Regions from separate parts of the Anoxybacillus sp. P3H1B genome, predicted to be linked through region 1. Evidence: riboswitches for the same ligand, from Rfam matches in the RefSeq annotation. Region 1 holds a riboswitch; each other region holds the start of a gene.
What was found. Region 1 has a riboswitch for thiamine pyrophosphate ahead of tenA (thiaminase II). Riboswitches for the same ligand answer to the same signal wherever they lie in the genome.

Region 1 (3,281 bases):
CCGCAAAGCACTTGCAACAGCGTCGATTTGCCGCATCCAGATGGACCTAACAGCAATACTTTCTCCCCTCTTGAAAAAGAAACTGACAAGTCTTTAAACAGCAAGCCTTCTTTTCCGGGGAATTTGAGCCGCAGCTGGTCAACAAAAGCTACGAGTTCCATTTTCTTCACCCTTTAACGGTCTAGCTGATCATAATCTTCTTTTGATGCGGAACGAACCATTTGCGTCACTCCAGTGGCTTCAAGTGCTTTCACTAAAGAGGAAGCAAACACGCCGGAAATTAAAATCGCGCCAACAAACCGCGCAACAAAGAACAATGTTAAATTCCATGGAGCCAGCGCTTCAATGTATCCTTTATAATAGTCCATAATTAACGAACCAATGGTTGAGCCAATCGCCGCAAGCGACACAACAAACACATCAAATCGCTTATAGCGGAACGCAGCGAAAGCAAGCTCTGCAAACAATCCTTGTACGACACCGTAAATCAATACTTCAAGTCCCCACTCAGAGCCGGTCACAAATTCGCTTGATGAAGCAGCAATTTCCGCCAAAAGGGCAATACCAGGCTTGCGAATAATTAAAAAGGCAACAGTAGCGGCAATGAACCACATTCCATAAATGAGTTGATCAAGATGGAAGCCAAACGGCTTAACAAAATAGTAGAATGGTCCCCATAGCTTATACACAATTCCAAATACAATGGAAATGACAATTGTAATTAAAATATCAGCTAATTTCAATCCCTTGGTTGTCTGCATCCTTTACTTTCTCCTTTCCTTGAATTGGCCATGTTTCTAAACGGTACGCCATTTCCCAAAATGAATATTCGTATTGGCTGCTAATGATAAAATGCTGTTCCATTCGCTTGCGATCCGCTTCCGACACGTTTTCTGCTACCGTATCTAATCGCTGAATTTGTTCTTCCACTAACTGACGGAACCATTCCGATCCATAAGCGGCAATCCATTCTTGATAAATCGGCTCCTGCGGCGTACAATGCTTTAATCTCTCACCAATTTCGTAATAAAGCCAATAGCATGGTAAAATAGCAGCAATCACATCGCCTAAATGACCTTCATACGCTGCCCTGTACAAATGAGAAGTATAGGCGTAAGCCGTCGGTGCCGGAACGAACGAAGCTTTTTCCTCCTCCGTGATTCCGAGCTGCTTTGCAAACTTCTCATGCAAAGATAGTTCCGCTTGCTGAGTATTTTGCGCATGATGCGCCATGCGCGCTGTTGTTGCCAAATCAACCGCTCGTGCAGCTCCAAGCGCTTGTACTCTAGCAAAATGGCTTAAATAATAGGAATCTTGCAAAACATAATAGCGAAAGCACGCCAGATTGAGCGTTCCCTCACCAAGCTCCTTGACGAATGGATGATGAAAGCTTGCCTCCCAAATAGCGTCTACCTTTTGACGCAATAACTGTGAAAATGACATGTCAATCCCTCCTTTATTTGGAAACACATCCATGCTTGAATCAATAAAAAACCACTTTCTTTCGCAAGCGCAAAGAAAGTGGTTTACAAACATTTATAAAGCGAGTACGCCACTTCCACTTCCCTACGCTGGCATAATCCAGATCAGGTTCTAAGGGTCTCAAAGGCACACTTTGATCTCAGCCTATCTAAAGGCACCCCTAGTGGATGATTAAAAGCATGGATATAAAGTTATTTAAATTTATCATATCACTGTTCATATGATTGTCAAGTCTCCCCTCCTATCATTGCTTCCTGATCGTCAATTCTGTATGATAGAGAAGGCAAATAACTTAATTTAATGGAGTGAAGAATGTGGCAAACGTTTTTTTGAAGCGAAAGCGCAAAAAGCGGCTGGAGCAAGGCCATCCTTGGATTTTTCAAAGTGAAGTAGACTACATTGAAGGTGATTTTGAACCAGGCGATTTTGTGAACGTCTATAACCATCAGCGTTACTTTCTCGCAAAGGGATCTATTAATCCTCGCTCACAAATGATTGTGCGCGTCTTAACTCACCATGCAGACGAAGAATTGAACGAAACATTTTTCGTGGAAAGGATTCGTCAAGCATGGGCATATCGGGAACGAATGATTCCGGGTGTCCGTTCTTGTCGCGCCATTTATGGTGAAGCCGATTTTTTGCCGGGGCTTATTGTTGATAAATACGAAGATGTACTTGTTGTGCAAATTCTTTCCCTTGGAATGGAAAAGCGAAAAGACTGGATTTTAAAAGGCTTGCTTGAAGTATTTCAACCAAAAGCGATTTACTTGCGCAATGATGTATATGTCCGCGAGTTAGAAGGACTTGAGCAAGAAAAAGGATTTTGGTACGGCACATGCGATACAGAAGTGATCATTGAAGAAAACGGGGTAAAATACATCGTTGATATTGAAAACGGGCAAAAAACAGGGTTTTTCTTTGACCAACGGCAAAACCGCGCCGCCATTCGTCCGCTCATCGACACGGATACAACCGTTTTGGATTGTTTCACCCATACAGGCTCGTTTATGCTCAATGCTTGTTTATACGGAGCAAAGCATGTCACCGCTGTCGATATTTCCGAGCACGCGATTGAGACAGCGAAACGAAACGCAGCACTAAACGGTTTTATGAACGTTGATTTCGTTGTCGCCAATGCGTTCGATTATTTGCGAGAAGCCGTTCACGAAGGAAAGCAGTGGGATGTCGTGATTGTTGATCCTCCGGCATTCGCCAAATCGGCCCACGCTGTTCCAAAGGCCTTGGGCGGATATAAGGACATTAACTTAAACGGTTTAAAATTAGTAAAGGATGGGGGATTTTTTGTTACAGCCAGCTGCTCCTACCATGTCCATGCTGATATGTTTCAAGCGATGGTGGAAGAAGCAGCGTTTGATGCAAAAAAAATTTTGCGCCAAGTCCATTGGAGCGGAGCCGGCTATGATCATCCGAAGTTGCTTGCTGCCGATGAAGGCGATTATTTAAAATTTGCCATCTACGAAGTGCATTCACGCAAATGACGGACATCAAGCACGATGTCCGTCATTTCACCATCCTTTTTTCTGGCGCAATTGTTGAATATGTGCAGTATGATGCTTCCCATGCCAAGCATACATAGCCACAAATGTATATAAATCGATTTTCGTTTTGGTCCCTTCATGATAGAACGTTTTTTGAAAATCTTCTGTTGCCAACGATTCAAGCAGCTGTGTCCAACGTCCATGAACCCCTTCAAGCAAACGCAAAGAAAGCTCGACTGACACCGAACGGGCATCGGCCGTTTCGGCCCAAGCATTTTCATCAAATGGTTTAATGGAAGG
Region 2 (3,281 bases), on a different contig from region 1:
GATCTTCTTAATAAGTTTAATTTTGCCCGCTATCACTTCTTGCGACCTATGGTGATTTACGTATTGTTTGCTCTTTCATTGCGAATCATATGGCAGCATGCTAAAGCATGGAAAAATGTTGTGTGGCTGGCGCTTGCGCTGCAGCTTTTTATTTTAGCTATATTTAACGAAGAAATTATGTATCAAAATAAGCCGTCGTTTCGCCAGTTCTACGCTGAAAAACAATTCGCGGAAATTAAACGTTATATCGCGCGGCCCGTTGATACATACCGCGTTGCCAGCATCGGCATTCATCCGGCCATTGCTCAATATAACGGCTTTTATACGCTGGATACGTACAACAATTTTTATCCGCTTGAATATAAACATCAATTTCGGCAAATCATTGCTCCTGAGCTAGCAAAAAACCAGACGCTGCGCAAGTATTTCGATAAGTGGGGCGGCCGTTGCTATTTATTTGTCGATGAGCTTGGCAAGCACTACATGTTTAAAAAGAATTCAAAGAAGAAAATTCAACATTTAGAGCTGAATACCGATGTATTCCGCAAGATGGGCGGCCGTTATATTTTTTCGGCGCTTCCGATCGAAAACGCAGCCCAAAATCAGCTACGGCTTGAGAAAGTGTTTCATTCCAAGGAATCCGCATGGACGATTTATTTATACAAACTAGCATCATAGGGAGGAGAGCATCATGAGCGAACCTGTATTAACGATTGTTGTACCTTGCTACAACGAAGAAGAAGTGCTTCCGGAAACGATTCGGCAGCTGCGCGAACTGCGCGAGCAGCTTGTCAGGGAGCGGCTTATTTCCGAATATAGTGCTTTACTATTTGTCGATGATGGAAGCCGAGATGCAACATGGACGATCATTTACAAAGCGAGTTTGCATTATCCGGAGGTCAAAGGGGTCAAGCTTGCCCATAATGCCGGCCATCAAAATGCGTTATTAGCTGGTTTGTTTTCCGCAAAAACTCGCTCAGATTGTATCATTTCCATTGACGCCGATCTACAGGATGATGTGTCGGTCATCCGCCAGTTTGTACAAAAATTTCATGAAGGGTATGAGATTGTATACGGGGTTCGCAACCGCCGCGATACAGATACGTTTTTCAAGCGTCATACAGCACAGGGATTTTATAGAATGATGAAGGCGATGGGCGTTCACCTTATATATAATCATGCCGATTACCGCTTGATGAGCAGGCGGGCGGTTGAAGAGCTGGAACGATTTGAAGAAGCCAATTTATTTTTGCGAGGAATTGTTCCATTGCTTGGATTTCGTTCAACTGTTGTTTATTATGATCGAAAGGAACGACTTGCCGGTGAAACAAAATATCCGCTAAAAAAAATGATTTCCTTTGCTCTTGACGGTATTACGTCATTTAGTGTGACACCTATTCGTTTTATTTCCATGATCGGGTTTGTTTCTTTTTTTGTCAGCCTGTTATTTGGTGCTTACTTCCTGTTTTTAAAATGGACCGGTCACACACAAACGGGATGGACATCGTTGATTACATCGATTTGGCTGCTTGGAGGATTGCAGCTGATTGCTTTTGGGCTAATCGGTGAATACATCGGAAAGATTTATAAAGAAACGAAACGGCGCCCTCGTTATATTGTGGATTTAGATTTATTTAATTTGCCATTGCCGCGATCTTCCTCGTTTCATGAAGAGCCAAGAAGAACGGAATCATTGCCGGGAGGGAGCACATAATTTTTTGCTTGCATTCTCGGGCGAGAAGGGGTAGACTGTGCTTGTAAACAGTGAAAAGGATACGGGAGTCTGTGGAATCAGGCTGAGAGTACGGCTATCATCCGCCGTTGACCGTTTGAACCTGTTGGGTAATGCCAGCGTAGGGAAAGTGATAGAGGCGATATAGATGCACTTTGCTTACGCGCAAAGTGCATTTTTATTTGCAAATCCAGCTGGACAAACGAATAAGGGAGAGGATGGAAAAGATGAATTTGCAACATGTGGCAGAAGTACTCGATCAAGTGCGCAAGGCTAATCCACTTGTGCATAACATCACAAATGTAGTTGTGACCAATTTTACAGCAAATGGTCTGCTTGCGCTTGGCGCTTCACCAGTGATGGCCTATGCCAAGCAAGAAGTAGCGGATATGGCGCGAATTGCCGGAGCGCTTGTTTTAAATATCGGCACGCTAAATGAACAGGAAATTGAAGCGATGCTGATTGCCGGCAAGGCAGCAAATGAACAGGGAGTTCCTGTGATTTTCGATCCGGTTGGAGCGGGAGCGACGCCATATCGCACGGAAACCGCCCGAAAAATAGTCCGTCAATTAAATATTGCCGTCATCCGCGGCAATGCAGCAGAAATCGCGAATGTTATCGGCGAGCGGTGGGAGATTAAAGGAGTGGATGCCGCCGAAGGAAGCGGCGATGTGGTGGCACTAGCGAAAAAAGCAGCACAGCAGTTAAAAATGACAGTCGCTATTACCGGAAAGGACGATGTTGTCACAGACGGAGCGACGGTTTATGTGGTTCATAACGGTCATTCGCTGTTAACAAAAGTCACTGGGACAGGCTGCCTTGTCACATCTGTAATCGGAGCGTTTGCGGCTGTTGAAAAGGACTATGCAGCAGCGGCAACAGCGGCGCTTGTCAGCTATGGCGTGGCGGCGCAACTAGCTGCTGATGAAGCGGCAGAGTATGGGCCTGGAAGCTTTCAAATCGCCTTTTTAAATCAGTTGGCCAAAGTTGGCGCGGAGGCCATTAGTCAATATGGATCCTTTACCAAAGTTGAATGAAGGGGAGAGACATGGTGAATCAAGTTTATAAAGCATTAACGATTGCTGGGTCAGACAGTGGAGGTGGAGCCGGCATTCAGGCGGATTTAAAAACATTTCAAGAGTTACGCGTCTTTGGAATGTCTGCATTAACGGCGGTAACGGCGCAAAATACGCTTGGCGTGCAGGGAGTGTATCCGCTTTCTGTAGAAGCCGTTGAGCAGCAGATTGAATCCATTGGTACGGACTTAGGAGCAGACGCCGTCAAAACGGGCATGTTGTTTAATGCAGATATCATCCAAGCCGTAGCGAAAAAGGTGAAGCAATTTGGCTGGCGTCGGCTTGTCGTTGACCCGGTTATGATCGCTAAAGGCGGGGCACCACTTTTACAGGAAGCAGCGGTGTCAGCGTTAAAAACACATTTGTTGCCGCTGGCGATGGTAGCCACTCCTAACATTCCAGAGGCAGAAGTATTGACGGGGATGAAGATCCGCACATTAGAGGAACGCCAAGAAGCGGCAAAACAGCTTCAC
Region 3 (3,281 bases), on a different contig from region 1:
ATGACTATTTAGAAAAAATGACGGAAGGCGATTTATCTGTGCGAGTTCCTGTGGAGAGTGTCAAAGAACTGAGGCCGATCGCTCTTTGCATGAACGAAATGGCCAAAACATGGGGTGAGGTCATGGCGCATATGAAGCGCCATTCAGATGAGATGACGTTATTTGCCGAGCAGCTTTCCCATAATACGGAGCAAACAACAAAAGCGACGGAACAAATTGCAACAACCATGGAAAACATCGTATCTCACTCAGACCAACAAGCCAAGATGACAAAAGAAACGTCTTATTCCATGAATGAAATTTCCAGTTCTTTACTGCAAGTCGCTGCGAATACAGAACAGGTGACTACGAATGCAGGCGAAATGTTGATGAAAGCGGCATCAGGAAAACAATCGATTGAAAAAATGGAAGAGCAAATGCGTTTTATTCATGAGCATGTCCAATTGCTCGGTCAAATCATTAAAGGATTAGGAGAACGTTCTACTGAAATCGGCCAAATCACGCAAGTCATCACAGGGATTTCTTCACAAACCAACTTGCTCGCATTAAATGCGGCAATCGAGGCAGCGCGGGCGGGAGAGCAAGGGAAGGGATTTGCCGTTGTCGCTGATGAAGTGAGAAAGCTGGCGGAGCAATCGGCACAATCCGCCCAGCAAATTACAAAATTAATTGATGACATTCAACAAGAAACCGATAAAGCCATTGGGTCAATGGATGTTGTTGCCGATGAAGTTTCTCAAGGGCTTCATGTCGTTCAAACAGCCGGACTTTCCTTTGAACAAATCCGGCGATCTATTAACGGGGTCAATGAACAAATTGAAGGAGTTTCAGTCGTAATTCGCCAAATGACGCAAAGCGCCCAGAACGTTGCTTCAGCCATTGAACATATGGCAGAAATCGTGGAACAATCGTCAGCGGGCTCTAGCCATATTTCAGCAGCGACCCAAGAACAGATGGCTTCTATGGAAGAAATCGCTTCTTCTGCTTCTGCGCTGAATGAAATGGCTGGAGAAATGCAGAATCTATTAGGGAAATTTCGGGTATAGGAAAACATAAGAAAAATGTTTACATAAATGAATAAATATGCTAAACTTTCCCTAAAAGTAAATAATGGATCTACTAGGGGAGTCCAATAGCTTGGACTGAGAGAAGAACGCGCGAAAGTTCTTTGACCCTTTGAACCTGATCTGGGTTATGCCAGCGTAGGGAAGTAGATAGTGGGAGTATGGATTGTTGCATATACTTTGCGCTATTTGTTGATTCCATCGGGTTCTCTTTTTGGAGAACCCGATTTTTGCTTTTTCCCCACCGTCTTTTTTTCGTACGTTTTGGTGTAGCCCTTAGATCGAATGAAACAAAAAGGAGGAAGGGTTGCATGCAAAACGTTTTATCTTCTATGCCGTTTCCAGCCAGTAAAAAAATGTATGTAGAAGGATCGCGTTCTGATATTCGCGTTCCTATGCGTGAAATTACGCTAAGCCCAACCAAGACGGAAGCCGGAGAGTCTAAAAACGATCCGATCTGTGTATATGACACGAGCGGGCCGTATACCGACACGGAATTTCAAGCGGACATTTACCGCGGGCTTCCTGAACTGCGCAAACGTTGGATTTTAGAAAGAGACGATGTCGAGGAATACGAAGGACGGCCAGTGCGTCCAGAGGACAACGGCCTCTCCAAAGGAAAGGAATCGAACATCTATCTTCCCTTTAAGCGGACGCCGCTACGTGCCAAAAATGGCAAGGCAGTCACACAAATGCATTATGCGAAACGCGGGATCATTACTCCGGAGATGGAATTTGTCGCTATTCGGGAGCAGATGGATCCAGAGCTGGTCCGTCAAGAGATCGCGGCCGGGCGGGCGATTATACCAGCCAATATCAACCATCCGGAAAGTGAACCAATGATTATTGGGAGACGTTTTCATGTCAAAATTAACGCTAATATCGGCAATTCAGCCGTCACTTCATCAATTGACGAGGAAGTGGAGAAAATGCTCTGGGCTGTCCGCTGGGGAGCAGATACGATCATGGATTTATCAACAGGAAAGCAGATTCATACGACGAGAGAGTTTATTATTCGTAATTCCCCTGTTCCAGTTGGGACGGTTCCGATCTATCAAGCGTTGGAAAAGGTGAATGGAATAGTTGAAGATTTATCGTGGGAAGTTTATCGCGATACACTGATTGAGCAGGCTGAACAAGGAGTTGACTATTTTACGATTCACGCTGGGGTATTGCTTCGTTATATACCGTTGACCATTGGAAGAACAACAGGAATTGTGTCGCGCGGTGGCTCGATTATGGCGCAATGGTGTTTGGCCCATCATCAGGAAAATTTCTTATACACTCATTTTGAGGAAATTTGCGAAATTTTAAAGTCCTATGATATCGCCATATCGTTAGGAGACGGTTTGCGGCCTGGATCGATTGCCGATGCGAATGATGAAGCGCAATTTGCAGAATTAGAGACGCTTGGCGAGCTCACTCAAATAGCATGGAAGCATGATGTCCAAGTGATGATTGAAGGGCCTGGGCATGTGCCGATGGATAAAATCAAAGAAAATGTCGACAGGCAGATGGAGATTTGCCATGGTGCGCCATTTTATACGCTTGGTCCGCTGACGACGGATATCGCCCCGGGATATGACCATATTACATCAGCGATCGGTGCGGCAATGATCGGCTGGTATGGAACCGCGATGCTTTGTTATGTGACGCCGAAAGAGCATTTAGGATTGCCGAATAAGGAGGATGTGCGCCAAGGAGTGATTGCTTATAAAATTGCGGCGCATGCTGCTGACTTAGCGAAAGGGCATCCAGGAGCGCAAATGCGGGATGATGCGCTGTCGAAAGCGCGCTTTGAGTTTCGTTGGAACGACCAATTCCATCTCTCGCTGGACCCGGAACGGGCTAGGGAATATCACGATGAGACACTCCCGGCGGAAGGGGCGAAGGTGGCTCATTTTTGTTCCATGTGCGGCCCCAAATTTTGTTCGATGAAAATTTCCCATGATTTGCAAAAAAGCATAAAAGAGGACGGGATGAAGCAAAAAGCGAAGGAGTTTGTTGAAACCGGTTCGAGACTTTATCAATGATAAGCTCAATAAGGACATGGATTTGTCTTGCTGACGGATCACGCGGTGCGTATGAAGAGGAGCATCTGGTTCATTCACAGAAAAGCCTTTCCCGGCCAATATGGCGGGAAAGGCTAAAAAGTAATCAGTCTTTGCTTGCTTGCTTTTCTGCGAGCACAGATTTGACCGCCTGCTCAATTTCAAA

Region 2: linked by a shared signal. The riboswitch ahead of thiM (hydroxyethylthiazole kinase) and the one ahead of tenA (thiaminase II) in region 1 are both predicted to bind thiamine pyrophosphate.
Region 3: linked by a shared signal. The riboswitch ahead of thiC (phosphomethylpyrimidine synthase ThiC) and the one ahead of tenA (thiaminase II) in region 1 are both predicted to bind thiamine pyrophosphate.

Annotation. Positions count from the first base shown of each region.
Region 1 is NZ_LPUG01000012.1:108,523-111,803, reverse strand. It holds gene AT864_RS07875 (ABC transporter ATP-binding protein) at 1-161, opposite strand, end outside; gene AT864_RS07870 (ECF transporter S component) at 174-761, opposite strand; gene tenA (thiaminase II) at 730-1,443, opposite strand; TPP riboswitch at 1,547-1,654, opposite strand; gene AT864_RS07860 (class I SAM-dependent rRNA methyltransferase) at 1,797-2,981, shown strand; gene AT864_RS07855 (YfiT family bacillithiol transferase) at 3,009-3,281, opposite strand, start outside.
Region 2 is NZ_LPUG01000015.1:135,226-138,506, forward strand. It holds gene AT864_RS09825 (DUF6044 family protein) at 1-678, shown strand, start outside; gene AT864_RS09830 (glycosyltransferase family 2 protein) at 692-1,714, shown strand; TPP riboswitch at 1,766-1,877, shown strand; gene thiM (hydroxyethylthiazole kinase) at 1,960-2,769, shown strand; gene thiD (bifunctional hydroxymethylpyrimidine kinase/phosphomethylpyrimidine kinase) at 2,781-3,281, shown strand, end outside.
Region 3 is NZ_LPUG01000010.1:15,561-18,841, forward strand. It holds gene AT864_RS03630 (methyl-accepting chemotaxis protein) at 1-1,046, shown strand, start outside; TPP riboswitch at 1,112-1,226, shown strand; gene thiC (phosphomethylpyrimidine synthase ThiC) at 1,376-3,097, shown strand; gene AT864_RS03640 ((2Fe-2S)-binding protein) at 3,222-3,281, opposite strand, start outside.